Regions from separate parts of the Luteococcus peritonei genome, predicted to be linked through region 2. Evidence: riboswitches for the same ligand, from Rfam matches in the RefSeq annotation. Region 2 holds a riboswitch; the other holds the start of a gene.
What was found. Region 2 has a riboswitch for thiamine pyrophosphate ahead of ABD073_RS10030 (MFS transporter). Riboswitches for the same ligand answer to the same signal wherever they lie in the genome.

Region 1: linked by a shared signal. The riboswitch ahead of ABD073_RS06270 (ECF transporter S component) and the one ahead of ABD073_RS10030 (MFS transporter) in region 2 are both predicted to bind thiamine pyrophosphate.

The regions. Positions count from the first base shown of each region.
Region 1 covers NZ_BAAAIX010000013.1:239,023-254,616, forward strand. Annotated here, with positions in the region: gene ABD073_RS06210 (bifunctional metallophosphatase/5'-nucleotidase) at 1-1,357, shown strand, start outside; gene ABD073_RS06215 (phosphotransferase family protein) at 1,470-2,423, opposite strand; gene ABD073_RS06220 (rhomboid family intramembrane serine protease) at 2,510-3,460, shown strand; gene ABD073_RS06225 (hypothetical protein) at 4,171-4,737, shown strand; gene ABD073_RS06230 (nucleoside/nucleotide kinase family protein) at 4,781-5,404, opposite strand; gene ABD073_RS06235 (restriction endonuclease) at 5,401-6,702, opposite strand; gene ABD073_RS06240 (MFS transporter) at 6,855-8,249, shown strand; gene ABD073_RS06245 (hypothetical protein) at 8,274-8,516, opposite strand; gene ABD073_RS06250 (hypothetical protein) at 8,584-9,147, opposite strand; gene ABD073_RS06255 (nucleoside/nucleotide kinase family protein) at 9,579-10,106, opposite strand; gene ABD073_RS06260 (energy-coupling factor transporter transmembrane component T family protein) at 10,103-10,870, opposite strand; gene ABD073_RS06265 (ABC transporter ATP-binding protein) at 10,867-12,384, opposite strand; gene ABD073_RS06270 (ECF transporter S component) at 12,387-13,004, opposite strand; TPP riboswitch at 13,048-13,158, opposite strand; gene ABD073_RS06275 (DUF998 domain-containing protein) at 13,162-13,884, opposite strand; gene ABD073_RS06280 (HhH-GPD family protein) at 14,009-14,887, opposite strand; gene ABD073_RS06285 (hypothetical protein) at 14,967-15,594, shown strand, end outside.
Region 2 covers NZ_BAAAIX010000026.1:40,119-55,712, reverse strand. Annotated here, with positions in the region: gene ABD073_RS10100 (MFS transporter) at 1-573, opposite strand, end outside; gene ABD073_RS10095 (HEAT repeat domain-containing protein) at 710-1,441, opposite strand; gene ABD073_RS10090 (Na+/H+ antiporter subunit A) at 1,633-4,515, shown strand; gene ABD073_RS10085 (Na(+)/H(+) antiporter subunit C) at 4,512-5,144, shown strand; gene ABD073_RS10080 (Na+/H+ antiporter subunit D) at 5,141-6,712, shown strand; gene ABD073_RS10075 (Na+/H+ antiporter subunit E) at 6,712-7,269, shown strand; gene ABD073_RS10070 (MrpF/PhaF family protein) at 7,266-7,586, shown strand; gene mnhG (monovalent cation/H(+) antiporter subunit G) at 7,583-7,921, shown strand; gene ABD073_RS10060 (SRPBCC family protein) at 8,001-8,447, shown strand; gene ABD073_RS10055 (SIMPL domain-containing protein) at 8,451-9,089, opposite strand; gene ABD073_RS10050 (hypothetical protein) at 9,130-9,357, opposite strand; gene ABD073_RS10045 (hypothetical protein) at 9,466-9,834, opposite strand; gene thiD (bifunctional hydroxymethylpyrimidine kinase/phosphomethylpyrimidine kinase) at 9,951-10,529, opposite strand; gene thiD (bifunctional hydroxymethylpyrimidine kinase/phosphomethylpyrimidine kinase) at 10,522-10,794, opposite strand; TPP riboswitch at 10,838-10,945, shown strand; gene ABD073_RS10030 (MFS transporter) at 10,939-12,246, shown strand; gene thiM (hydroxyethylthiazole kinase) at 12,243-13,112, shown strand; gene ABD073_RS10020 (thiamine phosphate synthase) at 13,106-13,750, shown strand; gene ABD073_RS10015 (DUF488 domain-containing protein) at 13,784-14,143, shown strand; gene ilvD (dihydroxy-acid dehydratase) at 14,200-15,594, shown strand, end outside.

The DNA of each region.
Region 1 (15,594 bases), on a different contig from region 2:
GCCGCTGCTGGACGCCTACCGCAGCGACCTGGACTCCCCGCTGCTGGCCGCCAATGTCGTCGACGCGAAGACCGGCACGCCGCGCTACACCCCCTACACCGTCGTCACCCGCAAGGTGAAGGGCAACAAGCCCGTCAAGGTGGGCATCCTCGGGCTCACCACGCCCGGTTCGATGGTCTGGGACAAGGCCAACCTGGAGGGCCAGGTGCGCATCGAGGACATGGTCAGATCGGCGAAGAAGTGGGTGCCGAAGGTGCGCGCCGCCGGCGCCGACGTGGTCGTCGTGCTGAGCCATTCCGGCCAGGGCGGGCTGTCCTCCTACGACCCGGCCGCCACCGGTCTGGGCGTGGAGAACGTCTCCGACCAGATCGCCCGCGAGGTGCCCGGCATCGACGCCCTGGTGATGGGCCACTCGCACCAGGAGGTGGCGCAGCAATACATCACCAACGAGGTCACCGGCCAGCAGGTGCTGATGACCCAGCCCAAGAACTGGGCCCAGTCGGTCTCCGACGTCACCTTCACCCTGTCCAAGGTGAAGGGCAAGTGGCAGGTCAAGCAGGCCTCGGCCAAGCTGCTGCAGAGCAAGGACTACGCGCCCGACGCCAAGGTGCTGGCCGCCCTCAAGCCCTACCACGACGCCGCGGTGGGCTATGTCAACCAGGTGATCGCCACCAGCACCCAGGAGCTGTCGGCCGCGGAGTCACGCTACAAGGACACCGCGATCCTGGACTACATCCAGATGGTGCAGACCCAGGCGGTCAAGCAGGCCCTGGCCGGCGGCCAGTATGCCGACCTGCCGGTGCTGAGCATCGCGGCGCCGTTCAGCCGTACCGCGGTCTTCCCGCAGGGCGACGTCACGGTGCGCGACATGGCCGGGCTCTACATCTACGACAACACCCTGGAGGCCGTCGTGATGAGCGGCGCCCAGGTGAAGGACTACCTGGAGTTCTCGGCCAAGTACTTCGCGCAGGTGCCGGCCGGCACCAGCTTCGACCCGGAGACCATGACCCAGGTGCAGTACAACGGCCAGACCGTCTGGGACTACAACTACGACGTGATGTCCGGCGTGGACTACACCATCGACCTCTCGCAGCCGGTGGGGCAGCGGATCACGGACCTGACCCTCAACGGGGCCCCGGTGGATCCCGCGCAGCAGTTCGTGGTGGCGGTCAACAACTACCGACGCAGCGGTGGCGGCAACTACCCGCACATCTCCACCGCCCCGGTGGTGCACCAGCAGCAGCAGGAGATCCGACAGCTGCTGATCGACTGGGCGCAGACCAACAAGGTGATCGACCCCAAGGACTTCTACGTCCCGAAGTGGCACCTGGAGGTGGCCGGGCAGCCGATCGGCTGAGCTCGACCACACCGACGGCGAGGGCGGCATCCTGCGGGGTGCCGCCCTCGCGCCGTTCCATCACGGTGACCGGGGACCGCGGTGGGCTCCGAGTCGGTGCCTCCGGTGTGCCTCAGCGACGGGCCAGGCGGGCGGTGATGCGCCGCAGCTGCGCCTGCAGCCAGTCGACGTCGAGCTGGTCGCCGCGGGCGGCGTGGCGGGTGCCGGCCAGCACCAGGCGCAGCAGGTCGTAGAGGTCGACGCGGGCCTGCTCCTGCTCGGTGAGCGGACCGCGGTTCCAGCCGGCCAGCAGGGCGGTGCGGTCGTCGGGGTGCAGCAGTCCGGAGAAGCCGGCCTCCATCAGCTCGTCGCCCCAGAAGCCGTGCGAGTGGCCCACCAGGCCGGCCAGCCGGCCGTCGTGCACCAGCGCCTCGTCCGGCCACAGCGTCCAGCCGCAGTAGTGCGGCTCGGTGACCTCGTCGAGGGCATCGGAGCTGGTCAGCAGCAGGTGGTGCACTGTGTCGGGGTCCAGGCCGAGCGGCGCGGCATGGCGTTGGGCGTCCGCCAGGGCGTCCTCGGTGATGCCGCTGAAGGCATCGCGCCAGGAGTCCAGCCCGGGCTGCAGGAAGCGGCCGAAACCCTCGCCGGTGATCTGGGCCAGCTCCCGGTTGGCGCGCCCCACCTGGCGCAGCAGCTGGTCGCGCTGGGCCTCGGGGGCCTCGTCGAGCTCGACGCCCTCGATCCAGGACATGCAGAACCACTCCGCCCCCACCAGCTCGTGGCTGTCGTCGTGGAAGTGCATCACCGGAACCGGGACGTCGGTGTGCTCGGCGATCATGGGCAGCGCCTCCACCTCGGCGGTGATCAGGTCTGCCTCGTCGGTGAGCAGCGGCACCTCGGGCGGGGGAGGGATCTTGATGACCACCTGCTGGCCGTTGGAGAGCGTCGCCAGGTGCACGTCGTGCAGCTCGGAGGGCAGCTCGACGCTGAACTCGTCGGCGGTGGGGGCCCAGACCGAACCGTAGGCACGACGCAGCATCCGGCGCAGTGTGGCGCGGTCCGGGGAGGTGTTCTCGGGCTGCTGCATGGGGCCCCTGTCGACGGGTGGAAGGTGCCCAGCCTAGCCCTGCACCTCACAGCGGGCTCTTGGGCTGAAGACCTACTGTGGGCCGGGTGAGTGAATGGACCCGCAGTGCCCCCCAGCAGCCCGAGCCGCACCTGCCGTCCGCGCCCTCGACCCAGCCTGATTTCACCGCGCCCCAGCAGACCTGGCCTGGTCACGCGTCGAGCCCCGCGGGCTTCGCGTCGACCACCCCGGGTGGCCAGCAGGTGCCCCAGGACCCTGCGCAGTACCCCGGTGCCGGGTATCCCAGCCCGCAGTTCTCCGCCCCCCAGCAGGAGCCCTACCAGGTGCAGGCCCAGCCGCTGGCTTCGGATCCGGTCTCCCGCACCCGGCCGCGTCCCCAGCTGGCCGTGGTCACCTGGACCATCATCGCGCTGTGCGTGGCCACCTGGCTGGGGGAGCTGATGCTGCCCGGCTTCTACGAGCAGGTGGCCCTGAGCCCCGCGCTGGGCGAGCACGAGCCGTGGCGCTTCATCACCTCCGCCTTCGCGCACTCCCGCTTCGGCATCACCCACATCGCCTTCAACATGCTGGCGCTCTACTCGGTGGGTCGCAGCCTGGAACTCTCGTTGGGACGGGCGCGTTTCGCGGCGCTCTACCTGGTCAGCGCCCTGGCCGGGGGAGTGGGCTTCGTGCTGCTGGCCTTCCCGGGCTCGGCCACCAACCCGCTGGGCGTGAACTGGAGCACGGGCGTGGTGGGTGCTTCGGGCGCGGTCTTCGGGCTGTTCGGCGCCATGGTGGTGCTCTACCGCCATGCCGGCGTCTCGATGCAGTCGCTGGGGATCGTGCTGGCGCTGAACGCCCTGATCTCCTTCACGGTGCCCGGCATCGCCTGGCAGAGCCACCTGGGTGGCTTCCTGGCGGGTCTGGTCACCGGCTGGCTGATGCTGAGCAGCACCAAGGCCACCTGGCGAGGCAAGCCCGACCGGACCTGGCTGTGGGTGGCTGCGGTGACCGCTGCACTCGTGCTGATGCTGGTGGTCAAGTACGTCGTCAGCTGATCCCTGACCCTGACTCCTGGAGCCCCGGCCTGGTGCCGGGGCTCCGTGCTGTCCGCGGGTGCGCACGGAGCGTGAAGCTGAAGACGCCCTGAACATAAAACGGTTTAGCATGGAGTACGTCTATGACTTCTTGCATAGTCGAAGGGTCGGCGGAGGAATCCGCGGGCGGCACTGGTCGCAGGCGTCATCCCCCGAGGCGTGGCCGACCAGCGCCGCGGGTGCATGCCGCGTTCGCCCTAAGCGGCATGGGTCCGGCTGACTGCAGCGCCATCCCCCGAGGCGCGAAGGGTCGGCACCACAGCCCAGGGCCGGAGCCGTGCTCCGGCCCTGGGGTCGTTGTGGGCTGGGTGCGCGTGGTCCGTCCACGAACCTGTTTGAAAGCTGAATAGTCTGACGGACGGCTGAACAGAGCGCCCGGTGAATTCCCCGTGAACGCATTCCCGTGGCAGGGGGAGTCGAGCCATCGCACCAATTCCTGCGACTGCCACAACTGGATTTCGGCTCCGCACAGGCTCCCCCCGAGGTCGCCGCGGCACCGAGCTGGACGCCACACTCCCCCCGAGGTGGGGCGTCCACCCCTCCCGCGAGGCGGGGCCACATCCCCCCGAGGCGGCCCCCTTGGCGGGGAGAAAGAAGGGCCGAAGATTCGTCTTCGGCCCTTCTTGCGTGTCCGCGCGGCCACCGCGCCACGGGGAAATAAGGTGCGCATCATGGGGCTGAGGCTTGTCGGCTGGGGGCTGGTGGCGGTGCTGGTGGACCTGCGCCTCAATGGCTTTGACGTCCTCCCCGACGTGGTGGGCTGGGGCCTGGTCCTGGCTGGGCTGTGGGCCCTGGCGTCGTTGGCGGTCGATTTCGCCCGCGCTCGGCTGGCCGCTCTGCTGGGGCTGGTGGCCGCGGGGATCGAACTCGGCCTGTTCTTCAGCGAAGGACGCTACCCGGTGGCGGAGTCGCTGGCCGGGGTCGTCGTCACCACCTGCACCCTGGCCTGCGGCTGGTTCCTGCTGCACGGGGTGGCGCGACGGGCCCGGGCGGTGGCCCCGGGTGCGGTGGAGCGGTCGTTGGTGCTGGCGCACCGGTTGCTGGCAGTCTTCGGTCTTCTGCTGGCCGGCGAGATGGTGGGACTGGTGATCGCGATGACCGGGCGCGAGCTGAACCTCACACTGAGCGGGCCGGGTGCCCTGGTGGTGGTCTTCGTGGGGATCGTGCTGCTGGTGGTGGCCGTCCAGCTGGTGCTCTTCTGCTTCGCGCATGCCGACGAGCCGTGGCTGGCAGCCTGAGCCGGGGGGCGTCCTGCTGCTGGCACCCGTGCCCCAGCGCGGCTCAGGCCCTGACGACGGCGTCGGCGCGCTCGCGGGTGCTGGAGGCCAGGCGGGCGTTGTGGCCGTCGGTGCCCTGGGTGGCGCGCAGCAGCGCCTGCTCGCGATCGCGGCCGTAGCGGATGTGGCGTGCCACCAGGCGCTCGAGGCGGACCTCCTCACCCGGGTCGGCGAACCAGACCTCGTCGCACAGCTCGCGCACCCGGTGCCAGGGCGGTGAGTCGACCAGGAGGTAGTTGCCCTCCGTGATGACCAGGCGCGTGGCGGGGCTGACCTCGACAGCGCCGGCGATGGCGTCCTCCACCTCACGCCGGAACTCCGGCGCCCAGACGGTCTCGTCGCCCTGCTCGCGGATCCGTTGCAGCAGGGCGATGTAGCCGTGCGCGTCGAAGGTGTCGATGGCGCCCTTGCGCCCCACCTGGCCGCGCGCCATGAGCGTCGAGTGGGCCAGGTGGAAGCCATCCATGCCCACCACCACGCTCCCGGGGATCGCGCTGACCAGCGCCGACGAGAGGTGCGACTTGCCCGCTCCCGGCGCCCCGGCGATCCCGAGGATGACACGGCCGGGGCGATGGTTCAGCAGCTGCCGGGCTCGCTCGATGGCCTGGTCGGCGGTGAGGGTGGTCATGGACGACGAGTCTGCCGCAGCAGCGGGCTCTCCAGCTCCGGGGCCACCACCTCGGGATCGGGGAAGTTCACGTCGACATGGGTCTGGCCCTGTTCTGGTCCGGACATCGGGTACTTCTGCTGCAGGTGCGCGAGCAGCGCGGCGGGCGTGCGAATCCCTTCGTCGCGCAGGACGTCGATGATGTCGCGGCCGGTGATGAAGACCACGGGGTGGCCGTCCTCGCGGACCTCTCGGTAGGCCTGGTCGTTGATGAAGGAGGTCGTGACGAAGACCCCGAAGTCGCGGTGCTTGATGCGTGAGATGAGGCGAGCGACCTCGCGCACGCCCACCGAATTGCTGAACGGGGCGTAGCACTTCGCCTCCAGGGCGAAGGAGATGGCGACGGGATCGCTCTTGGGTCCCACCATGTAGGCCCCCACGGCATCACGACCGCCGTCGCGGCTCGGCCGGGTGATGTCCACCTGGCCCACGTGGTCGTCCGATGCGAGCCAGGTGTCCACCGCGAAGTTCTCGAACTGGTGCGGGTCGGGTGAGAAGTGCGCATGGATCATGCCCAGCAGTTCGCGATCTGCCTCCCGGGCCGGCAGTTGCTCGGCCCTGCTCCGTACATTGAGTGTCCGAGGTGCTTCCAGGGGCTCGTAGATGCGCCCCTTGACCCAGCGATTCCAGGGTGCCGGGCATCCTGCTCCCAACGGCCTACCGGCCAGCACCTCGTTGATCCAGGCGCGCGGCAGTTGGTCCACCTTGAGCACTGTGAAATGGCTGCGGTAGTTCTGGAATCGGTGCTCCTGGGTGGTCCGCCAGACCGCGACCAGTTCCTCTTCAGGGGACAGGCGGGGCGAGCCGGGAGCCAGCAGGCCACGAAATCGGACATCGCGTCCGTTGCCGGTCTTTTCGAAGAGCAGGATCGGGGGGACCCGCAGACGGCTCTCGGGGCCCTCTTGTGACCACGCGAAGATGTCGCGCAGCAGCGCATTTCCGGCTCTTCGCGTGTCGTGGAGCGCGCGGCCGGGGCTGCGGTTGTCCCCGTAATAGGTGAAGTCACCGGTCACCGGATCCAGGAAGTCCGGCCAGTCCGTCTCCCTGCCGGAGGTGTAGAGCACCACGAGCCGCACCGACTGCTGCAGCGGGCTGCCGGCATAACGAAATCCGCCCTGGTTTCCGACCGGGAGCAGTTTCGCGAGAGGATCATCCCCGGCATTGCCTCGGCTGCCGCCGGAATAGGTCGCCTCCAGGACGAGGTCGGCGTCGCCCAGTGCGTCGAAGGGCACGGCTCGGATCTCGGGGCGCGGGGTCATGGTTCCCAGGGTGGCACGAGGCAGGCACATTCCCAGGGAGGCGAGGAAGTCGGGTGAACAAGTTAACGTCTCGGCTGATAAGACCAATTATCACCATGTGAGACTCGGGGCGTAGCGTCGAAGGGTTCTCTTCCACGACCCGGAGACCTTCCATGACACAGACCCTTGAGCGCGACGAGCGGGCCCCGCTGGCCCCGTCGCAGGAACCCACCAATTCGAAGGCGCGGATCATCATCTCCTCGCTGGTGGGCACCTCGATCGAGTTCTACGACTTCTACGTCTACGCCACCGCCGCCATCTCGGTCTTCCCGCTGCTCTTCTTCACCGCCAAGACCGACACCGGCGCCCTGCTCGCCTCGCTCGCCACCTTCGGCGTGGCCTTCGTCGCCCGCCCGATCGGCTCCATCCTGTTCGGCCACTTCGGTGACCGCACCGGTCGCAAGGCCACCCTGCTGGCCTCGCTGCTCACCATGGGTATCGCCACCGTCCTGATCGGACTGCTGCCCACCCACGCCCAGATCGGCATGTGGGCGCCCGCCATGCTCGCCGTGCTGCGCTTCTGCCAGGGCCTCGGCCTGGGTGGTGAGTGGTCCGGCGCCTCGCTGCTGGCCGGCGAGAACTCCCGCCCCGGCCACCGCGGCTTCGACTCGATGTGGCCCCAGCTGGGCGCCCCGATCGGCTTCCTGCTGGCCAACGGCTTCATGATGCTGATCTCGATCGCGCTCGGCTACGACTCCACCAAGCCCGACACCTCCCACGACTTCCTGGTCTGGGGCTGGCGCATCCCCTTCATCGCCAGCCTGGTGATCGTGCTGGTGGGCATGTACGTGCGCTTCAAGCTCGAGGAGACCCCCTCGTTCAAGAAGACCGTCGAGGCCGGCGAGGTGGTCAAGTCCCCGCTCGCCGAGACCTTCCGCACCTCCTGGGTCGAGGTGATCCGCGGCACCTTCGTGATGCTGTGCACCTACACGCTGTTCTACCTGATGACCACCTGGATCCTGTCCTATGCCATCGGCAAGACCAGCTCCGGCTACCTGGGCATCAACTACCGCACCTTCCTGGGCCTGCAGCTGATCGCCATCCTGGCCTTCGCCGCCATGACCCCGGTCTCCGGCTGGCTCGGCGACAAGTACGGCCGCAAGCCCTTCCTGGCCACCGTGACCGCCGCCATCGCCCTGTTCGGCCTGAGCTTCCAGCTCTTCCTCTCGCCCGCGCGGATGGGCACCGGCAAGGACGCCAACCTGGGCCTGATGCTCGCCTTCCTGCTGGTGGGCATGGCGCTGATGGGCCTCACCTTCGGCATCCAGTCGGCCCTGCTGCCCGAGCTCTTCCCGACCAATGTGCGCTACACCGGTTCGGCCATCGCCTACAACGTGGCCTCGATCCTGGGTGCGGCCGTCGCGCCCTTCATCGCCGCCTGGCTGGCCGCCAACCACGGCGTCGGCAGCGTGGGCTACTACCTGGTCTCCATGGCTGCGCTCACCCTGGTGGCCGTGCTCACCATGCATGAGACCCGCGACGTCGACCTGGACCTCGTCGGTCGCTGAGCCGAACCCTCGCCGGACTGGCGGTCACCCCTCGGGGTGGCCGCCAGTTCTGCGTCGGGAAGACCAACGTCCCGCGATCAACCCGAGCGGGGAGAGCAGGGCGCAGACCAGGGCCGTGACGGCTGCTCTGCCCACCGTCTGGACCCAGCCCAGGTGGAGGGTGAAGTACAGGAAGGGCACCATCGCGACGAAGGTCAGCACGCCGACGCCCAGCACCTGGTACAGGGCCTCGCGCCGCGAGATGATGGGTCCGTCGTCCGTAGTCATGAAGAGCACGACAGGTCAAGCCAGCGCCACGCCTGCGCTGCGCTGATCGTGGGCGAGGGTGACCGGCTCAGCGGGCGACTGAGAGGGCGGCCTTGTACTGGTTCAGGAAGGCGGTGCAGCGGTAGCGGGGCACCAGGCTCATGCCGGTGTGGTTCGGGCGCCCGTAGCGGCAGTTGACGACGCTCTCGGCCAGGCGCTCGCGCGGCGAGGCCTTCCAGCGCGAGAGCGAGCCGGTGTAGTACCAGGCGTCGTTGAAGGCGTAGTAGTTGCCGCTGGTGCGGATCCCCAGGTAGCGGTACAGCGCGGCGCGCTGGGCCGGGGTGGTGCGGTACTCCACCTGGTGGGTCATCTCGTGCAGGGTGGCCTTCGAGGCGCTGGTGGTGCTGGTGCTGCGGGCGTAGTGCACGGTGATGGTGCGGGTGGCCTGCGAGGAGGTGCCCGAGACGCCGTGGCGCAGGTCCTGCTTGCACACCCGACGGGTGGGCAGACGGGAGAAGTTGTAGCCCGCCACCGTGGTGGCGCGGATGGCGGCGCACTGGGAGCCGGCGGCCTGGGCGTCGCTGGGGGCTGCGATGAAGCTGCCGCAGGCGAGAGCGGCGGCCAGGGTGGCGCGGACGAGCGTGGAGGTCATCGGGGGAGGTCCTTCGTCGATCTGGGGGATGGGTGCAGCTGTGTCCCCGACCGACCGGACCTTGGCCCGGCGCGCTCCGAACCCGCGAAGCTGCTCAAACGTACGACATGGAACGATGTGCTCCCGGCGCCTCCTTTCCCAACGGTGGCAGGGGTGTGGGGCGATCGTGCATGGTCTGACAAGGCGTGACGCGCGAGTCTCAAGTGGCTTGAGCCCGCCGCACGTGGGCAGGCACTGCTAAAACGCTTCAGCGAGCTTTCAGGGAGGCGGCCCGCGGTGGCTCACGGCGCTGGCGCCGAACCCTGAAAATCGCGCCCTCGATGGCCAGAATCGCCGGAATCGGGCCACGAACCGGATCGGCGTCGCGGACTTCAGGGTTGGACAGATGACCTCGAAGGATGGCGCTCCGCGACTGTGGCGGATCAGGCCCGTCAGGGGAGCGGAAGCGCGGCCGGTTCGCCGAGCCGGCGCCCGTCGACCACGACGGTGGCCAGCTCACACGGGCGGTTGGCGCTCCAGTGCGCGGCCTCCTGCTCGGCCCAGGTCTCCCACCAGGGCGCAAATCCCTCGCCGTCGCGCGCCAGCGCGCGACGCTTGCGCTCCTCCACGTCCAGCTCCACCCAGATGCTCAGCTGCGCCAGCAAGGCCGACGAGCGCGTCAGGGCGCCACAGCCCTCCACGACCAGTGGCAGCCGCGGGTCCAGCGGCACCCAGGCGCCCGGCCGGTCGTGCTCCCAGTCCCAGCGGCGGTAGCCGGGGGAGCGAGGCCGCAGCACGTCGCGCAGCACCATCAGGCTGCCGGCGCTCAGCCCGTTCCAGCCCGGATAGCAGTCGTCCAGGCTGACCAGCTGCACCGGTTGGCCGCACAGCTCGCTCCAGACCGGCTGCAGCCGACGGGCCAACGTCGTCTTGCCGGAGCCGGAGCCGCCGTCCACCAGGACGGTGCGCAGTCGGTTCACGACCACACCATCCACAACGTGCCCCAGTGCCAGGCCGCCCCGAAGGCCAGGGCGCCGATCGCCAAGCAGACCAGCAGGCCCAGCGCATCGGCCCGTCCTACCCGGGACTCGCGCGCCCAGGTGCGCGCTACCGGAGAGCCGAAGCCCTTGGCCTCCATCGCCGTGGCCAGTTTGGCGCCACGACGCAGCGCCAGCACCAGCAGGCTGAAGGCCATCAGCGCCCAGCGCCGCATCCGGCCCTCGTCGCCCAGCCCGCGGGCGCGGCGTGCCTGGCCCAGGGTGCGCCAGTCGGCGGTGAACAGGCCCAACGTGCGGAAGCCGGCCAGGCTTCCCAGGACGAAACGCGAGGGCAGGTGCAGCACCTGGGCCAGCCCATCGGCCATCCGGGTGCCGTCCACGTCGGCCAGCATCGCCATCGCCGGGATGGCCAGGGCGAAGACGCGGATGAACAGCGCCAGTGCCAGCCACAGCGAGTGGTCGCTGATGGTCGCCGGTCCCCAGTGCCACCAGGTGCGTCCGCCCACCTCGCCGTAGAGAGCCATGCTCACCGAGCCCAACGGGGCCACCAGCAGCAGTGGGGCCAGGCGCTTGGCGAAGCGCACCATGTCCACCCGGCACAGGGCCAGCACCACGAGTTCGGCCACCAGCGCCACCAGGGCGCTCAACCAGTCCAGGGTGATGATCAGCGGGATGCTCAGCACCACCGCCAGCAGCACGCGCGCGGCCGGGTTCAGGGCATCCAGGGCGGTGCGTCGGCGGCTCATGCGCCCACCACCTGCTCCGACTCGGCCGGCGAGAGCCGGATGTGGTGCTGCGCCAGGGCATCGATGAAGTCCGTGTCGTGGGTGACGCTCACCACGGCGCAGCCGGAGCTGACCATGCTGCGCACCAGTTCCACCATGTCCAGCCAGGTGTTGCGGTCCTGCCCGAAGGTGGGCTCGTCCAGCACGATCACGCGGGGGGCCGTGGCCAGGACGGTGCCGACGCTCAGCCGTCGCTTCTCGCCACCGGACAGCGTGAAGGGATTGGCGCCGGCCACCTGCCGCAGGTGCAGCAGCGCCAGCAGTTCGTCGACGCGCATGGTGATCCGCTCCGGGGTCCAGCTCGCGTCGTCGCGGGCCAGCGCCTGCAGCCCGACGGCCAGCTCCTCGCGGACGGTGGCGGCCACGAACTGGTGCTCGGGCTCCTGGAAGACGGTGCCGATCCGGGTGAGCAGGTCCCGCGAGGGCCAGTCGTGCGGATCGTCGCGCCGGACCTGACGACGGCGACGCAGCCAACCCGTCCGAACCTCGCCGGCCGGCCACAGGCTCTCGTCGGCCACCACCCGGCCCGCCAGCGGCTCCAGCAGGCCGGCCATCGTCAGCGCCAGCGTCGACTTCCCGGCCCCGTTGGGGCCGGTGACCATGGTGGAGCAGGCCGCTGGTACCTGCACCTCGAGCCCCGACTGCACCGGCCGTCCCGCCTCGTGGCCCACCACCAGCTCGTGGGTGGACAGCAGCGCCGGACCTGCCGGTGCGACGGCTGGCAGCTCCCGATCGGGCAGCGGCACGCCCGGCACCCAGACCCCGGCCGCCAGCAGGGCCTCGCGGTGCTCGGCGAAGACCAGCTGGGGAGGCCCGTCGGCCAGCAGGCCACCGCCCGGGGCCAGCACCACCACCCGGTCCACCAGGTCCGCCCACAGCTCGACGCGGTGCTCCACCACCACCAGCGTGGTGCCCTGCTCGCGCACCACCCGGTCGACGACGGCGCGCACCTCGCGCGAACCCTCGGGGTCGAGGTTGGCGGTGGGCTCGTCCAGCAGCAGCACCTCGGCCTGCATCGCCAGCGCGCCGGCGATGGCCAGTCGCTGCTTCTGTCCGCCGGACAGCGCGGTGGTGGGACGGTCGAGCGAGACCTCGAGGCCCACGGCCTGCAGCGCGGCCGTCACGCGGGGCCAGATCTGTTCGCGCGGCACCCCGAGGTTCTCGCAGCCGAAGGCGACGTCATCGCCCACGCGCTCCAGCACCACCTGGCTCTCCGGGTCCTGCATCACCAGCCCGACATGCCCGTGGCGACGGCTGGGATGCGCACCGCCCACCAGCAGGCGGCCTTCCTCGTCGCCGTCGTCCACACCGCCGAGCACCCCGGCCAGGGCATGCATCAGCGTCGACTTGCCGGCCCCGGAGGCACCCAGCAACAGCACGCGCTCCCCGGAGGCGATCCGGAAGCTGGCATCCCGAACTGCCCAGCGGCTGCGGCCGGCATGGCGCCAGCCCCAGCCCTCGGCGACGATGTCCAAGATCAGACCTCGGTGCGGGCCTCGCGGCCCGAGGCGAAGCGCGAGAGCGCACCGGTGGCGGCCAGCGCCCGGGTCACGAACCAGGCCAGCGCTCCGGCCAGTACGGCGCCCGAGACCGCCAGGCAGGCCAGATAGGTGATGTTGAAGGTGGCGCTCATGGCGTGGTTGCCCAGGATGTACTCGTTGATGAAGGCGCCCAGCGCGGCACCGATGCCGGACAGCACGGCGACGCCCAGGTTCCAGCGACGGTAGGCGAACAGGGCGAAGACGATCTCTGCACCGAGGCCCTGTGCCAGGCCGGAGTAGAGGGTGGTCATGCCCCACTTGTTGCCGAGCACCATCGAGACCAGCGCCGCCAGCAGCTCCACCAGCAGGGCGGCGCCGGGCTTGCGGATCACCAGGCCGCCCAGCGGGCCGCCCAGCAGCCAGATGCCGGCGATCAGGCCGGCCAGGCCGGGCAGCACCGCGTCGAGCGGCCCCCAGAGGTTGGCCAGGCTGTTGTTGTAGGCGAAGAAGACCAGGCCGACGGCGACGCCCAGCACCGCCGCCACCACGATGTCCACCACGCGCCAGCCGCGCCCGGTGACGGGACGGGTCTGGTCGAACTGCTCGTTGCTCATGTCTGTGCCCTTTCGATCGTTGGGCACGGGTGGCAGCCACGACGACTGCCGGAAGAGGCCTCCCTGCGCTGGCATGACCCAGATCAGGTTCGACGGTCGAAGGTGCGGAACCTTCCTCTCAGCCCGGCGCATCCGGGCTCCCGTGTTCGTCGACAGGCTAGCAGGCGGCCCGCGCGGGCACCCCGGCGCCGGCCTTGCGCCACCAGCCCACGCCCAGGGTCACCAGCCACGCCGAACAGGCCAGCAGGGAGGTGCGCTGCAGCAGGCCCATCAGCCCGGCGTCCACGCCAGGGAGGGTGACCACCACGGTGCCCAGCGTCATGACTCCCCACAGCGCGGCCAGCAGGTGCAGCAGCCAGGCCTGTGCGCAGCGACGGTGGCGCCAGAGCAGCACCAGCGCCGCGGCCAGGAAGCACAGGCCCGCGGCGACGCTGCTGCCCTGGTGCACCAGGTGGGTCCACGGCACGTGCCCCGCGGCATCGCGCGCGGCGCAGGCGGCGTCATGGGTGGGGGTGCAGCTCATCGGGAAGATCGAGTCGACGAAGGTGGACAGCCCGAACAGGCCCAGGCAGGCGAGCAGCAGGCGGTGGGTGCGCTCCGGCACGGTGAGGCGGCGACGCCACGAGACCTGGCCGGCCGACGGGGTGCTCGGCTCGCGCAGCAGGATGCTGCCCACCAGGGCGGCTGTCATCAACAGGCCCCCGGAGACCGTGTCACCGCTGCGGAAGAGCCAGGCGTGCGGCTGGCCCTCGGCGCCCAGCTCGCTGACATAGGAGCTGAGCGGGTCGAGCCCGGTGGGCAGCAGCAGCTCGACCAGCCAGGTCGAGTAGACCAGGCCGGCGGTCACCAGCAGGGCCCCGGTGGGGCGACGCGCGTCCATGCCTCGACGCTAGGTGTCCGACGGGTCAGCCACATCGGCCCCAGGGACCGGATCGACGCGGGAGCCTCCTACCCCGGGAGGGGTTGGTGCTGCTGCGGCCTGCCGCAGCCCTGCCGAACCCGCCTCACAGCACCAGGAGTCCCTCGCGCTCGCGCACCAGCTCGTCGGTCAGCAGGCCGGCGAGGCTGCGCTCGGCCTGCTCGCGGTCGGCCCAGGCGTCCAGGGCCAGCTCGACGCGGACGCCGTCGGGGTTCTGGCGCACCAGGTCCAGGATCACGCCGCGGCACTGGCGGTCGGTGCCGTGCCAGGCCTGGCCCTTGCGGGGCGGTCCGTCATGGCGCGGGTAGCCGGCCGCCCGCCAGGCGCAGAGCTCGGCCACCGGGCAGTCCCCGCAGCGCGGCGAGCGGGCGGTGCAGACCAGCGCTCCCAACTCCATCGAGGCCGCCGCCCAGGCTGCCGCCTCGGCGGGTGCCTCGGGCAGCCAGGCCTCCGCCTCGCGCCACTCCTGGGCCGTGGCCGAGACCGGTGGGAACTCCCGTCCGTGCTCCACCCGCACCAGCAGCCGCCGGATGTTGGTGTCCAGCACGACGGCGCGGCCCCCGAAGGCGAAGGAGTGGATCGCGGCGGCCGTGTACTGGCCCACGCCCGGCAGGGCCCGCAGCTGGTCCAGCTCGCGCGGCACCTGCCCGTCGTGCAGCTCGGAGATGGTGCGGGCTGCGCGGTGCAGCCGTTGCGCGCGACGCGGGTAGCCCAGCCGGCCCCAGGCCGCCACCGCGGCTCCGGGTTCCTCGGCGGCCAGGTCGTCGGGCTCGGGCCAGCGATCCATCCACTCCTGCCACGGCCCCAGCACCCGGCTGACGGGGGTCTGCTGCAGCATGAACTCGCTCACCACGACGCCCCAGGGCGTGCTGCGGCGCCAGGGCAGGTCACGGCGATGGCGTGAGAACCACTCCACCACCCGTTGTCTGACCAGCTCGCGGTCCAGCGCGTCGTCCTTCGGCACCGCGCCAGCCTAGTCCGAGCGGTGGACACGCCGGGCGTGGGCGGGCGTCCAGCGCCGCCCCCGGTCCTAGGCTCAGACCATGAACTCGGTGATCCACCCCGCAGGCCCCGAGCCGGAGACCACGTACTGGGTCCGACGAGCGCTCGCCATCCTCGCCGCCCTGGTGGCACTGAGCCTGATCTGGTGGGTGCTCTCCAGCCTGTTCGGGGGCGGCGACGACGACCAGATCACCGCGGTTCCGCAGAACCCCTCCTCGCTGGCCACCCCGGGGGCGCCTGCCACACCGAGCGCCTCCGTCCAGCCGTCCGGCTCCCCTGCCGCCTCCGGCTCCGCGGCTCCCTCCGGCTCCCCAGCTCCCTCCGGCTCCGCGGCGACCTCAGCCAGCGGTTCGGCCAGCCCGACGGCGAGCGTCTCGGCCACGGCGAGCGGTTCGGCCAGCGCCAAGCCCTCCAGCACGCCGAAGCCCACCCCCAGCGCCCCGGTGAACTGCGCTGCGGCCGATCTGAAGGTGGAGCTCTCCGGTGCCGCGGCCGTCACCATCGGCAAGCCCACCACGATCACGGTGAAGACCACCAACAGCTCGGCGAACGCCTGCACCATCGCCCTGGCCGAGACGCCGCTCTCGCTGGCCATCACCTCGGGCGTGGACCCGATCTGGTCCAGCGACCACTGCGCCAAGTGGGCGCCCAGCGGCAACAAGCTGCTGA
Region 2 (15,594 bases):
GGCGTGGGCGCTGCGCCCCGACGCAGCCGCCTTGCCCCACAGCGGCAGGGTCACCAGCAGCATCACGGTGAGCACCGCCTGGATCAGGCCCACATGGCGGTAGGCGCTGCTCCAGCCCTGCCCGGCGCCCAGTGCGTGGCCCATGATGAACGGGCTGATCGAGGCGCCGAGGCCCCAGAAGCTGTGCAGCCAGTTCATGTGGCGCGCGGCATAGTGCAGCGCGACGTAGTTGTTGAGCGCCGCGTCCACGGCTCCCGCGCCCAGGCCATAGGGCAGCGCCCACAGGCAGAGCATCCAGAAGGAGTGGGAGGTGGAGAAGCCGAACAGGGCGGCGGCGGTCATCGCGACGCTGATCGCCGTCACCAGGCCGGTGCCCAGCCGACGGGTCAGCCGCTCCGAGGCGAGGCTGGAGACGATCGTGCCGCCGGCGATGATGATGGTGACGAAGCCCGCGTAGGCCACGGGCACCCCGAGATCCTGGTGTATGGTGGGCCAGCCGGCGCCGACCAGGGAGTCGGGCAGACCGAGGCTGATGAAGGCGAGGTAGATGATCGCCAGGAGCAGGGAGTACAACGGAGGGCCTTTCGCGGAGAGGTGCCCGACGAGCCTACGTGAGCAGCCCGACGCCGACCCACCGTCTTCCACCGCGGCCCGACTGCCTGCCCCGCGCCCGCCGTGCTGCGGCCCGCCGTCCTCCGGCCGTCGGGCCTCAGCCGCGCTCCTCGCGCAGCGCCCCGGCCGCGCCGGACAGCCCCGGACGGTCGTCGCTGACGGTGGCCAGCAGCAGCGCACCGTCCACCTCGGGGACGGTGGAGCGTCGCAGCACCTCTGCGGCCTGCTGGGAGAAGTCCTGGCCGCTGCGACGCTCGGCCGTGCCGTACTGGTCAGGGTTGGCGAAGGCCACCAGCACCTCCGCGGCATGGGACCGGTGCGCGGCCTCCGGATGCTCCAGCTCACGCTCCAGGGCGTCGATCGCCCGGGCCCCGAACTGCAGCAGCGCCCGGGTCAGCCCGTGACGCAGCTCCGCCTTCTCGGCTCCCAGGTGGGAGAGCAGCACCGGCAGCGAGCTCTCGTCGGCGATCCGGCCCAGCGCCCACCAGGCCTTGGCAGCCACCACGGGATCCTCGCTGCCCGCGTGCGGCAGGATCGCGGGGACGGTGGTGGGATCGCCCACCTTGCTCAGGGCGTGCAGCACGGGCTCCCGCGGCAATTCCTCGCGGCCCAGTGCCGACACCAGGGCAGGCGCGGCAGCGGCCGGATCCTGCACCACGGCCCAGATCAGCGTCTCGCGCACGAAGTCGTCGGGCTCGCCGGCCATCAGCTCCACCAGCTCGTCCATCACCTGTGCGACGGGTTGGCCGCCCAGCAGCAGTGCGGCCTGCTGACGGCGGGTGGCATCGTCGCCGCGCAGCGCGGCCATCAGGGTGGGCAGTGAGGTCACGGGCCGAGCATAGGCCGCCCCGCCAAGCGCCGCGGGGGTTCTCGATCCGTTGGTCTTCTCTCGCCGGCCGGGCCGTCCCGTGCCCGCCGTCCCGCCAATCGGGGTGGGGAATCTCACGATTCGACCCGGTAGAATCTCAGTGACCCCCAGAATCAAACCGGCCGAGCCCATGGCCCGACAGGAGTATGCGGATGCTGCCAGTCCTCGCCGTCCACGTGATCGCGACGGTGCTGGCCCCCGGTGTCATCCGTCACCTCGGCCGCCGTGGCTTCTGGCTACTGGCCCTTCCCTCGCTGCTCACCGCCGGCCTGGCGGTGCGCCACCTGCCCGCCGTGCTCGACGGCGCCACCCCCGGCGTGCGGTACGACTGGGTGCCCTCCATCGGCCTGTCCCTCGAGTTCAGGATGGATGCGCTCAGCCTGCTGATGTGCCTCGTCGTGGGCCTGGTGGGTGCCGTCGTGCTGGCCTACTGCTCCGGCTACTTCGACGACGACGAGCCAGACCTGGGCCGCTTCGCCGCCCACCTCACCGCCTTCGCCGGCGCCATGACCGGCCTGGTGCTGAGCGACGACATCCTGCTGCTCTACCTGTTCTGGGAACTCACCACGATCCTGTCCTACCTGCTGGTGGGCCACAACGCCGAGTCCGAGGACAGCCGCAATGCCGCCACCCAGGCGCTGGTGGTGACCACCGCCGGCGGCCTGTCCATGCTCGGTGGCCTGGTGGTGCTGGGGCAGGCGGCCGGAACCACCTCGCTGTCGGGACTGCTGGCCGATCCGCCCACCGGCATGGCCGCCCAGGTCGCGATTGTGCTGGTGCTCTTCGGTGCCATCACCAAGTCGGCGCTGGTGCCCTTCCACTTCTGGCTGCCCGGCGCCATGGCCGCCCCCACCCCGGTCTCCGCCTACCTGCACGCCGCCGCCATGGTGAAGGCCGGCGTCTACCTGGTGGCCCGGTTGGCCCCCGGCTTCGCCCAGCTCGAGGTCTGGCGCACCACCGTGCTGGTGCTCGGCGGCGCCACCATGCTGGTGGGCGGCTACCGCGCGCTGCGCCAGGTGGACCTGAAGCTGATCCTCGCCTACGGCACCGTCAGCCAGCTCGGCTTCCTGGTGGTGCTGGTGGGCACCGGCAGCCACGACGCCGCGCTCGCCGGCCTGGCCATGCTGGTGGCCCATGCCGTCTTCAAGGCCGGCCTGTTCCTCTCGGTGGGCACCATCGACCACGCCACCGGCACCCGCGACGTGCGCCGGCTCTCCGGTCTCGCCCCGCGAATGCCCTGGCTGGTGGCCGCCACCGTGCTCTGCGCCGCCTCGATGGCCGGCCTGCCGCCGATGATGGGCTTCGTCGGCAAGGAGGCCGTCTACGAGGCCTTCCTGCACCATCCCGACGGCTGGGCCGTCCTGGTGCTCGTCGTGCTCGTGGTCGGATCGGTGCTCACCGTCGCCTACTCCGCCCGCTTCCTGTGGGGCGCCTGGTTCGACAAGCCCGACGTGGAGCCGGTCAGCTTCCACCGCCCCGAGCCGATCACCGTGGTGCTGCCCGTCCTGCTCGGCCTGGCCAGCCTCGCCCTGGCACCGCTGGCCGGGCGCATGGAGCCGCTCTTCGCGGGCTACCGCGACCTCTTCGAGGTCTCGGAGCACCCGATCCACCTGGCCCTGTGGCACGGGCTGGGCCCGGCCCTGTACCTCTCGCTGCTGACCATGGGCCTGGGTGCCCTGCTGGCCTGGCAGCGCCGCAATGTCGCCTTCTTCCAGGGCGCGATGCCGCACCCGCCGGCCGCCGTCTCCGCCTACCGACTGGTGATGCGCGGCCTGGACCGCGGCTCGATCGAGGTCACCGGCTTCCTGCAGCGCGGTTCGCTACCGCTCTCGCTGGGGCTGGTGCTGGTGGTCTTCACCGGCGTCGCCGCCGTCGGCCTGGCGGGCACCGGGCTGCCCCGCGGGGTGCTGGTCTGGCAGGAGCCCGCCCAGGGCGCCGTCGCACTGGTGGGCATCGTGGCCGCCATCGCCGCGGTGCGCTCCCGGCGACGGCTGCGCGCCGTCGTCCTGGTGAGCGTCACCGGCTATGTCGCCGCCCTGGTCTTCCTGCTGCACGGCGCCCCGGATCTCGCCCTCACCCAGGTGCTGGCCGAGACCGTCTCGATCGTGGTCTTCGTGCTGGTGCTGCGCCACCTGTCGGGCCGCTTCAACGAGACCCCCTCGCGCGCCGAGCGCGGCATCCGGGTGCTGCTGGGCGTGCTCGCCGGAACCGCGGTCACCCTGGTGGCCCTGGTGGCGGGGGCGGCGCGCACCGCCGACCCGGCCGCCGAGAACTGGCCGCTGGGCGCCACCACCTTCGGCGGCGGCAGCAACATCGTCAACGTCGCCCTGGTGGACATCCGCGCCTGGGACACCATGGGCGAGATCTCCGTGGTGCTGGTGGCCGCCACCGGCATCGCCTCGCTGGTCTTCCGCAAGAACCAGCGGGTGGAGGACAACCGCAAGCGGCTGGCCCGCACCCGTGCCCGCCGCGCCGGCGCGACGCCTGCCGAGCCCGGCCGTTGGCTGCCCACCCTGCACGCCTTCGACGACGACCGCTACTCGCTGATGCTGGCCGTGGTCACCCGGATCATCTTCCACACCGTGATGGTCTGGTCGGTCTTCCTGCTCTTCGCCGGCCACAACGCCCCCGGCGGTGGCTTCGCGGCCGGCCTGGTGGCGGGCCTGGCGCTGGTGGTGCGCTACCTGGCCGGCGGCGCCGACGAGCTGCGCGCCGCCCTGCCCTTCATGCCCGGCGCCCTGCTGGGCACCGGCCTGTTCCTGTCCGCCGGTTTCGGCCTGGTCTCCATGCTGGTGGGCGGTGACGTGCTGCAGAGCTGGACCTTCGACATCCCGGTGCCGCTGCTGGGCCACATCCACCTGGTCACCTCGGTCTTCTTCGACATCGGTGTCTACCTGGTGGTGATCGGCCTGATGCTCGACATCCTGCGCAGCCTGGGCGACGCGCTGGACCGCGACCCGGGCCGCCGGGTGCCCTTCATGCGCGGCGGCGGCACCGTCGGCAGCCTCGACAGCCAGGAGTGGAGCCACCGATGAACCCCAACCTGACCCTGTCCGTGCTGGCCGGCGTGCTCTTCGGCTCCGGCGTGGTGCTGCTGCTCTCCCGCAGCCTGGTGCGTGCCCTGCTCGGCGTACTGCTGATGGGCAATGGCGTCAACGTCGTCTACATCGTCGCCTCCGGCCCCGCCGGGCGCGCCCCCATCGTCAGCAAGGAGGAGGCCGCCGCCGGGGTGCCGATCGGCGCCGACGGCATCAGCGACCCGCTGCCGCAGGCCATGGTGCTCACCGCCATCGTGATCACCCTGGCGGTCACCGGCTTCGTGCTGGCCCTGGCGCACCGCCAGTGGCAGCTGGCCGCCACCGACGTCGTCGCCAACGACCCCGAGGACGAGCGCATCTCCCTGCTGGCCGAGGCCAACGACCTGTCCGGCTCGGACTACACCGACACCGCCGACCCCCACGCCCTGGCCGACGACGCCGAGGAGGCGCCACCCGCCGACCCGGTGGTGGAGGAGTTCCCCGACGAGCTGCCCGCCGAGGTGATCGAGGCCGAGCGCAGCAGCGAGGAGCTGGTCGACGCCGGCCCCGAGGACGAGGGCGAGCAGGGCACCGGCCCCGAGGACGAGCAGGGTACCGACACCGAGGACCAGGAGGGCCGACGATGAATGCCACCGACCTGGTGCCGCTGCCCGTCGTGCTGCCCCTGATCGGCGCCGGACTGACCGTGGTGGCCGGCCGCCACACCCACCTGCAGCGTTTCGTCACCGCCCTGGTGCTGGGCTCGGTGGTGGTGATCAACGCCCTGCTGCTGGCCGTCGCGGCCCGCGGCGACCGGCTGGTGCTCGGCGTCGGTGGCTGGCACCCGGTGGACGGCGTGGTGCTCGTGGTGGACCGGCTCAGCGCCCTGATGCTGCTGGTCAGCTCCGTGGTCACCTTCGCGGTCATGCTCTACGCCATCGGCGAGGGACGCGCCTCCGACGACGTCGAGGACGGCGGCGCCCCGCTGCCGATCTTCCACCCCACCCTGCTGGTGCTGGCCGCGGGCGTGGCCACCACCTTCCTGTCCGGCGACCTGTTCCACATCTACGTCGGCTTCGAGATGCTGCTCTTCGCCTCCTTCGTGCTGCTCACCCTGGGCGGCACCGAGTCGCGGGTGCGCGCCGGCGCCAACTACGTGGTGGTGAACCTGCTCAGCTCGGTGATCTTCCTGCTGGCCATCGGCCTGGTCTACGCCGCCACCGGCACCGTTGACCTGGCCCAGCTCGCCGGCCGCCTCGACGCCCTCTCCCCGCAGACCTCGCTGCTGCTGCAGGGGCTGCTGCTGGTGGGCTTCTGCATCAAGGCCGCCGTCTTCCCAATGTCCGGCTGGCTGCCCGACTCCTACCCGACGGCCCCGGCCCCGGTCACCGCCGTCTTCGCCGGCCTGCTCACCAAGGTGGGTGTCTACTCGCTGATCCGCACCCAGACCCTGCTCTTCCCCGACGGCCGCTACGACACCGTGCTGATGTGGGCCGCACTGCTCACCATGCTGGTGGGCATCCTGGGCGCCGTGGCGCAGGACGACATCAAACGACTACTCTCCTTCACCCTGGTCAGCCACATCGGCTACCTGGTCTTCGGCATCGCGGTGGGCAACGAGACCGGTCTGTCCTCGGCGATCTTCTACGCTGCCCACCACATCACCATCCAGACCTGCCTCTTCCTGGTCACCGGCCTGGTCGAGGTGCGCGGCGGCAGCACCTCGCTGAGCCACCTGGGCGGCTTCCTGCGGATGGCGCCGGGCCTGGCCCTGCTCTTCTTCGTCCCCGCCCTCAACCTGGCCGGCATCCCGCCGCTGTCCGGTTTCCTGGGCAAGGTGGGCCTGCTGCAGGCCGGCGCCCAGGCGGGCACCACCGAGGGCTACGTCCTGCTGGGTGGCTCGCTGCTCACCAGCCTGCTCACCCTGTATGCGATCAGCCGGGTCTGGGGTCGCGCCTTCTGGCGCAGCGCCCGCGCCGCGCTGCCCGGCGAGGACGGCACCGTCGTCGACGTGGTGGGGGAGCAGGCCGAGGAGCTGGTGGCCTCCCGTCCGCTGCCGCTCGGGCTGGTGCTGCCCACCGCGGCGCTGGTGGTGGTCAGCTGCCTGCTCAGCGTGGTGGCCGGGCCGTTGTTCGGCTACACCGACGCCGCGGCACGCCAGCTGGGCGACCGGCCCGGCTATGTCAACGATGTCCTCGGGATCGGGGGTCGCTGATGCTCGCCCGTCTGCAACTGCTGCCGATGCTGGGTCTGGCCGTGATCTGGGTGGTGCTCACCGGTGAGGTGACCGTCTCCAGCGTCTTCTACGGCCTGCTGGTGGCCGCCCTGCTGCTCTGGTTCTTCCCGATGCCGCCCCTGATGTCCACCGTCCGGGTCCACCCGCTCGGCCTGGCCGCGCTGGTCGGACGTTTCCTGACCGACCTGGTGGTGGCCTCGGTCGCGGTGGCCTGGAAGGCGCTGCGCCCCCGCCCGGTCAACGCCGGCTCCCTGCTGGACGTCAAGCTGCGCCTCGACGACGACCTGCGCCGCGTGGTCGTGGCGGAGCTGACCAGCCTGGTGCCCGGCACGGTGGTGGTGGACGTCGACCCCCACACCAGCATCCTCACCCTGCACGTACTGGACGTCACCGAGCCCGAGCAGCTGGCCCGGGAACGCGCCAAGGTGCACGCCCTGGAGGATCGCGTGGAGCGGGCGCTGTCCGTGGCCGGACGCCCCGCCCGTCGTCCCGTCACCGAGCTGCGACTGCGACCCGACGAGGAGGTCCGCCCGTGATCACCATCATCTGGTGGGCCTGCGGCATCCTGCTGGCCTGCTCCGCGCTGCTCGCCGTCACCCGGATGGTGGTGGGCCCCACGGTGCTGAACCGGGCACTGGCCAATGACGTGCTGGTCTCCGTGCTGGTCTGCGCCCTGGGCCTGGAGGCGGTGGCCGGGGGACACGTCGCCACCCTGCCGATCCTGATCACCCTGTCCCTGCTGGGTTTCGTCTCCACCGTTGCCATCTCGCGCTTCGTCGCGCGCGACGTGGACGAGGACTTCACCAGCAGCGACGACCCGCTGCCCGCCCGGCCCGAGAGGGAGACGCCGTGAACCACGTCCTGGACCTGCTCTCCGCCGTCCTGCTGCTGGCCGGCTCCCTGCTGTGCTTCTGCGCCGCCGTGGGCCTGGTCCGCTTCCCCGACCTGCTGAGCCGGATGCACGCCGCCACCAAGCCGCAGGTGCTGGGCATCGTGCTGGTCCTGCTCGGCGTCGGCGTGGGCCTGCGCTCGGGCATCAGCGTCGGGATGCTGGTGCTGGTGGCCCTCTTCCAACTGCTCACCACCCCGGTGGCCTCGCACATGATGAGCCGCGGCGCGCTGCGCGCCGGGCAGGTGAGCCTGCCTGCGGACCACCGTCGCGAGATCGAGGAGACCCTGGGCCGCTGAGCCGGCCGGCACCGTGCCCGCTTGACGGGGTCGGCCCGGGCCTCTGTTGTTCGCGCGCCCCGGCTGCTTGGATGGGCCCATGAGCGACGAACGCATCGTGAGCGCAGAACTCGAGGTCGAGGCGGGCTTCGAGACCATCTTCGAGCTGATCGCCGACCCGGCCCAGCAACCGCGGTGGGACGGCAACGACAACCTCGCCGAGGCCCCCGAGGGCCAGCGGGTGCACACGGTGGGCCAGGTCTTCCGGATGACCAACACCGGCCAGAGCGTGCGCGAGAACGAGGTGGTGGAGTTCACCGAGGGCCGGCTGATCGCCTGGAAGCCGTCGCCGGTGGGCGAGCCGCAGCCGGGCCAGCTGTGGCGCTGGGAGCTGGAACCGCGCGGGCCGCGACGCACCCTGGTGCGCCACACCTACGACTGGACGGCGCTGCAGGACGAGAAGCGGATGGACCGTGCCCGGGCCACCACCTCCGACAAGCTGCTGGCCTCCATCCAGCGGCTCAAGGAGCTGGCCGAGTCGCAGTGAGGCTCAGGCCTCGAAGCGGGCCTGCACCCGCGCCGACAGCAGCACCGGCGCCGGGCTGAGCTGCACCGTGTGCTCCTCGCCGTCCTTGGCCATCCGGGCCATCATCACGCCCTGCTCGGCCAGCGGCTGGGACAACAGGCCGGGATCGGCGATCTCCAGGAAGTCCACCTGACGGCGCCCGGCCGCGCGCGCCATCACGGTGGCGCGCTCGGCAGCCTGCTCGACGGCGGCAGCGAGCACCTGCGCCTCGTGGCGGCGGCGGGTGTCCTCGGTCACGTCCCAGTCGACGCCGCGCACCACCATGCCCTCGCGAGCGGCCCAGGCCGAGGTCTCGGTGGGCAGGGCGGTGAAGTCGGTGAAGACCACCTCGGCCAGCTGCTGGGCCCGGTGGCGCAGCGCGCCGGGGCGCCCCTGCTCGCCCCATGCCTGCCAGCTGGTGGTGGTCAGGGCCTCCAGGGTCCAGCGCTCCACCGCGCCGGCCTCGCGCAGCTGCGCGAGTCGCTGCAGCAGGTCCCGGGTGGTGTCCTCGGCCTCGGCCACCACGGTGCCGGCCTCGTCCCCCTCCACCTCGACGGCGAGGTGCACGGTGGCCAGCTCCGGTGCCAGGCGGATCTGGTGCTCGCCGGCGACGCTGATGATCATGGGTCCATCCTATGGGGCGGATGTCCAACCTCGGTGCTGGTCAGGCGGCTCGGACCAGGACCCGGTGCGGGTGCTCCGCCTCCACCAGGTGCACGTCGGTGCGTCGGGAGAGGTGCGGCGCGGTGCCGCCGCCACGATGGCGGCGGGGGAGCCGGATGCCCGACAGCGCGGCGACCGCCAGGATCAGCGGGGCCATCAGCAGCGGGGCCACCAGCCACAGCAGCAGGGTGACGGCGAGGGCGGCGAGGATGCCGAGCAGGTTCATCATGGCCCAAGCCTCTCCCTGCCGGCCCGGTACGCACATCGGCACCCGGGATGGTTCTCCGGGTGCCGGGTCCTGCTCCAGTAGGGGGAGGCCATCCTCCCCGGGTCGTAGTCAGGCAGCCTGGGTCAGCATCGAGGTGCTGGCCACCACGGGCGCCTGGCCCTCGGCGGCCTGCTCCCGGGGCTCCTCCACCTGGTCCCCGTCCTCCAGGCTGGTGCCCTGCCGGGCCGGGGCCTCGGGCTGGTCCTGCTCCTCGGTCTCCACGGCCAGCACGTCCACCTCGTCGCCCACGGCCACGCGACGCGGCTGGTCGGCCAGCGGCAGCGTGATCCGCTCGGAGGCCGGGGTCGTCGCGGCCAGCTGGTGGCGGCGCTGCAGCCAGGCGGCGCCCAGCACCAAGGGAGCGAGCAGGAAGGGAACCAGGATGAACAGGCCCAGGGCGAAGGCGGCGAGCAGGGAGATTCCGATGGCGGATGACATGGCTCCAGATTGCTGTACCGAAAGAGAAAGCAGCCGCCCGAGCGGCTTTGTTTCAGCTCTTTCCAAGCTGATTCAGCCAACCTCCAGACTGCGCTTGGGATCGTCTCAGGTTGGGCTCAACGCAGGGTCACCCAGCTGGCCTCCAGGTGGTTCACCGGACCGTGCCCGGACCCGTCGCCCACCGACAGCTGCTCGGAGGAGGCCAGCGCACGGGCCAGCCACTCCTTGGCCCGTCGGCAGGCCTCCACCAGGTCCAGGCCGTGCGCCAGGTTCGCGGCGACGGCCGAGCTCAGGGTGCAGCCGGTTCCGTGGGTGTTGCGGGTGCGCACCCGCGGCCCGTCCAGCCAGTCGAGCCGCGGCCCCTGAGAGGTGTCCGGGCCTCGCCGCGCCACCAGGTCCCAGACCTGGTCGCCGTCATCACCCAGGTGCCCGCCCTTGAGCAGCACGGCGGGTGCCCCCAGGCCCAGCAGGGCCTGCGCCTGGCGGGCCATCGCGCCTCGGTCCGACGCCGGCTCCTCGCCGGTCAGGCCCGCGGCCTCGGGCAGGTTCGGGGTGACCAGGCTGCAGTGGGCCAGCAGCTCGACGATGGCCTCCCGCACCCCCTCGGCCGCCAGTGAGTCGCCACTGGTGGCCACCATCACGGGATCCAGCACCACCGGCACCCCGGTCAGCGGTCCACGCAGCGCCTCACTCACCGCGGGCCACCTCCACGGAGCCCAGCATGCCGATCTTGACCGCGTCGATCCGCACATCGTCGAGCAGGGTGGCCAGCTGGTCGGCGACGAAGCCGGCCTCGGTGGGCAGCACCCCGGTGACGCCGCGGGTGTTCTGCGCGGTCAGCGCGGTCACCACGGTGGTGCCGAAGCAGCCGTGGGCGGTGAAGGTCTTGAGGTCGGCCTGGATCCCGGCCCCTCCGCTGGGGTCGGAGCCGGCGATGGACAGCAGGTTCGGGATGCTCACGCACGGCAGCTTTCCAGCTGCGAGGGTCGCCCGCTAGGGTCGGTGCCGATCCCACGGGAGCCCCGGCAGGGGCTGAGACAGGACTGCAGCCGTCCGTACCGTTCGAACCTGCCCGGGTCATGCCGGCGAAGGAAGCGAGGCCAGATGACGTCGGTGGCAGCCGTGCCACGAGCCACCCAGCAGCGCCCCGCCGGGCGCGGCACCCCCGCTGCCGTGGTGGGCGGTGTGGTGGGCAACTTCGTGGACCAGACCCACATCTTCCTGCCCGTGGTGGCGCTGGCGCCGGCCATGGGGCGGCTGGTCGGGCCCACGGGGGCGGCCTCCGGGACGGCCCTGGTGGTGGCCGCCACCCTGCTGGGACGTCCGGTGGGCGCGGTCGTCTTCGGCCGGATCGCCGACCGGGTGGGGCGCACCCGCACCACCCGCGTCGCGATCGCCGGAACCGCCGCCTGCACCCTGCTGATCGCCTGCCTGCCCTCCCACCAGGTGCTCGGGGCCGCCACCTTCGTCGCCCTGGTGGCGCTGCGTTTCCTGGGCGGGGTCTTCCTGGCCGGCGAGTACAGCGCGGCCATCCCGCTGGCGATGGAGTGGAGCCGCCCGCGCCAGCGCGGCCTGGTGAGCGGGCTGGCGATGGCCATGTCGCCCTCGGCCCAGGCCACCATCGCCTTCGTCACCGCCATGCAGCTGGCGCTGTTCGGTACCGAGGCCTACGCCCGCTGGGGCTGGCGGGCGAGCTTCCTGGCCGGAGGGTGGGCCAGCCTGGCGATGCTCGGCTGGTACCGGCGCCAGGTCCGCGACGCCGCGGCCCCGGCCGTCGCCGAGGCCCGACGGGGCAGCCTGCGCGAGGTGCTCGCGGGGCCGCGGGCCGGCGACTTCTGGCGGATGTTCGGCCTGATGAGCGGGCTGTGGCTGATGACCAACATGGTGGCCGTGCTGCTGGCCTCCCGGCTGGCCGTGGTGCGCGGGCTGGATGCCGGCCAGGTGGCCCTGGTGATGGGCCTGGCCTCGGTGGGTCAGGCGCTGGTGATGGCGCTGGCCGGGCAGCTGTCCACCGTGATCGGCCGTCGCATCTGCTTCGTGGGCTGGGGTCTGGCGGCTGCTGTGCTGGCACCGCTGCTGTGGCGCTGGGTGCTGCACGGCGCCGGCCCGCTGTGGCAGGTGGTGGCCGGGGCCGTGGCGCTGCAGGCGGTCACCGTCGCGGCCTACGGCCCGGTGGGTGCCTACCTCAGCGAGGGCTTCGACGCGCACGTCCGCTCCACCGGCTACGGCACCGCCTACTCCGCCTCGCTGGTGCTGCCGGCGCTGTACCCGTGGTGGCTGCCGCGGCTGACCGGTGCGCTGGGCGACTGGGCCGTCCCGACCGTACTGGCCGTCGGAGGGCTGCTGGTGGCGGGTTTTGCCGCCGTCGGCCCCCGGCTCTCGCCGCGCGAGATCGAGCGGACCCGGGTATGAGCCGCACCGCCCGGATCCTGGCCGCGGTGCGCGAGAGCGCCCCGCTGGTGCACTGCCTCACCGCGACGGTGAGCATGGAGCTGGTGGCCGACCTGCTGCTGGCCGCCGGCGCCCGGCCCACCATGACCTGGACCGAGCGCGAGGCGCCCGCCACCACCGGGCTCGCCGACGCCCTGCTGGTGAATCTGGGCACCCTCTCGGAGGAGGGGCGGGCCGGCATGCTCGCAACCCTCCCGGTGGCGGTGGAGCGAGGCCTGCCGTGGGTGCTGGACCCGGCCGCCATCGGCCCGGCGCCCTCCCGCGTGGCGCTGGCCCGGGAGCTGCTGACGCTCCGGCCCGACGTGGTGCGCTGCAATGCCTCCGAGCTGCTGGTGCTGACCGGCGACGGGACCGGCGGGCGCGGGGCCGATGCCACCCAGGCGCCGGAACAGGCGCTGGCGGCCGCAGCCCGGCTGACCCGCGAGCACGGCTGCGTGGTGGCGGTCAGCGGCCCCGTGGACCACCTCACCGACGGCGAGCGAGTGGTGCGGCTGGCCAACGGCACACCGATGCTCTCCCGGGTCACCGGCACCGGCTGCGCCCTGGGAGCGCTGACCGCGGCCTGCTGTGCCGCGGACCTGGCGCTGGGCGCCCGCCGCGGCCCCGGCTGGGCGCTCGAGGCAGCCGTCGCCGCCACCAGCTGGCTGGCGCTGGCGGGGGAGCGGGCCGAGCGCCGATCCCGGGGCCCGGGCAGCTTCCGCGCGGCCCTGCTGGACGAGGTCTTCGGGCTCGACGAGCCGGCCCTGGCCGGGGAACGGCGCAGCGAGAAGCGCTGTGTCGACGACGCACCGGGCGCCCACGGGGTGGCCGGGGGACAGGAGTGGTGATGGACCTGCGGATGTACGTGGTGACCTCCGGAACCGACCGGCGCACCGTGGAGCAGGCCGCTGCCGCGGCCGCCGCGGGTGCCGGGGTGGTGCAGGTACGGGCCAAGCAGGCCACCACCCGCGAGCTGCTGGAGCTGACCGGTCACCTGGCCCGGGCGGTGCACCAGGCGGCACCGGACTGCCGCGTCGTGGTGGATGACCGCGCTGACGTGGCCTGGGCGGCCCGCGAGGCGGGGGCGCCGGTGCACGGCGTCCACCTGGGCGTGGACGACCTGCCGCCTCGCGCGGCGCGCGCCCTGCTGGGGCCCGAGGCCGTGGTGGGCTGGACCACCGGCACCCTGGAGCTGGTGCAGCAGGCGCAGGAGCTGGTGGGCGTGGTGGACTACCTGGGTGCCGGGCCCTTCCGCCCCACCCCCACCAAGCAGGTGACCCGACCCGCCTTGGGCGTCGACGGCTACCGGCCCCTGGTCCAGGCCTCCGCGCTCCCTGTCGTGGCCATCGGCGATGTCACGCCCGACGACGTCGCCGCCCTGGCCGGCACCGGGATAGCGGGCGTCGCGATGGTGCGCCACGTGATGCAGGCCGAGGATCCGGCAGCCGTGGTGCGGCGCGTGCTGGCGGACTTCGGTCCGCGCTGAGCCCGGTTCATCGCCCGCGCTAGCGTGGCCGGCATGCGCATCGAGAGGCAGAAGGCCCGCGAGGAGCCGGGCGCGGGATACCGGGTGCTGGTGGACCGGCTCTGGCCCCGCGGACTCGCCAAGCAGCAGCTGCCGCACGACCTGTGGGCCAAGGACCTGACCCCGTCCCCGGACCTGCGCCGCTGGTACCACGCCGACCGCGAGGCCCGTCACGACGACTTCGTGCGGCGTTACAGCACCGAGCTGACCGAGGCCGACCACGACGAGCTGCTGGACCAGATCCGGACCGGTGTGGCCCGCCACAACGGCCTGCTGGCGCTGGTGAGCGACGCCAAGGACGTGGAGGCCAGCCATGTCCCGGTGCTGGAGGACTGGCTGCGCCACCAGCTCTGAGCCGTCCACTGCTGGACGCCGGCCGGGCGCAGCGGCCGGGGCCATAGGCTGGTGGCATGCCCGCACTTCGTTCCCGCACCACCACCCACGGCCGCAACATGGCCGGAGCCCGCGCCCTGTGGCGCGCCACCGGCATGACCAATGACGACTTCGGCAAGCCGATCGTCGCCATCGCGAACTCCTTCACCCAGTTCGTGCCCGGCCACGTCCACCTCAAGGACATGGGTCAGCTGGTGGCGGGTGCGGTGGCCGAGGCCGGCGGCATCGGGCGCGAGTTCAACACCATCGCCGTGGACGACGGCATCGCCATGGGCCACTCCGGCATGCTCTACTCGCTGCCCAGCCGCGAGGTGATCGCCGACAGCGTCGAGTACATGGTCAACGCCCACCAGGCCGACGCCCTGGTCTGCATCTCCAACTGCGACAAGATCACCCCCGGCATGCTGCTGGCCGCGCTGCGGCTCAACATCCCCACCGTCTTCGTCTCCGGCGGCCCGATGGAGGCCGGCCGGATGCTGGGCGAGCGGGTCGTCGCCGGCGCCCCCGACGAGGTGGACAAGGGCATCGTCTCCGACGACGCCAACGGCACCGAGCGGCTCGACCTGATCGACGCCATGATCAAATCCGTCGACCAGAACGTCTCCGACGAGCAGATCGACGCCATCGAGCAGAACGCCTGCCCCACCTGTGGCTCCTGCTCGGGCATGTTCACCGCGAACTCGATGAACTGCCTCACCGAGGCGCTGGGCCTCTCGTTGCCGGGCAACGGCTCGACGTTGGCCACCGCCGCCGCCCGCCGCGAGCTCTTCCTGGACGCCGGCCGCCTGGTGGTGGACCTGTGCCGCCAGTACTACGAGGGCGACGACGACTCCGTGCTGCCGCTGGCCATCGCCGGCAAGGAGGCCTTCTGCAATGCCATGCGGATGGACATCGCCATGGGTGGCTCCACCAACACGATCCTGCACCTGCTGGCCGCCGCCCAGGAGGCCGGCGTCGACTTCGACCAGGACGACATCGACGCGCTCAGCCGCGAGACCCCCTGCCTGGTGAAGGTGGCGCCCAACACCACCGAGTACTACATGGAGGACGTGCACCGCGCCGGCGGCATCCCCGCCATCCTGGGCGAGCTCTTCCGCGGCGGCATGCTGGAGACCGGGGTGCGTTCGGTGCACTCCCCGGACCTGACCAGCTGGATCGATGACTGGGACATCCGCTCGGGCAAGACCTCGGCCAAGGCGGTCGAGCGCTTCCATGCCGCTCCCGGCGGGGTGCGCACCACCGAGGCCTTCAGCTCCACCAACCGCTGGACGACGCTGGACACCGACGCGGCCACCGGCTGCATCCGCGACGTCGCCCACGCCTACACCACCGAGGGCGGCCTGGCCGTGCTCAAGGGCAACCTGGCGCCCGACGGCTGCATCGTGAAGACCGCCGGCGTGCCCGAGCACCAG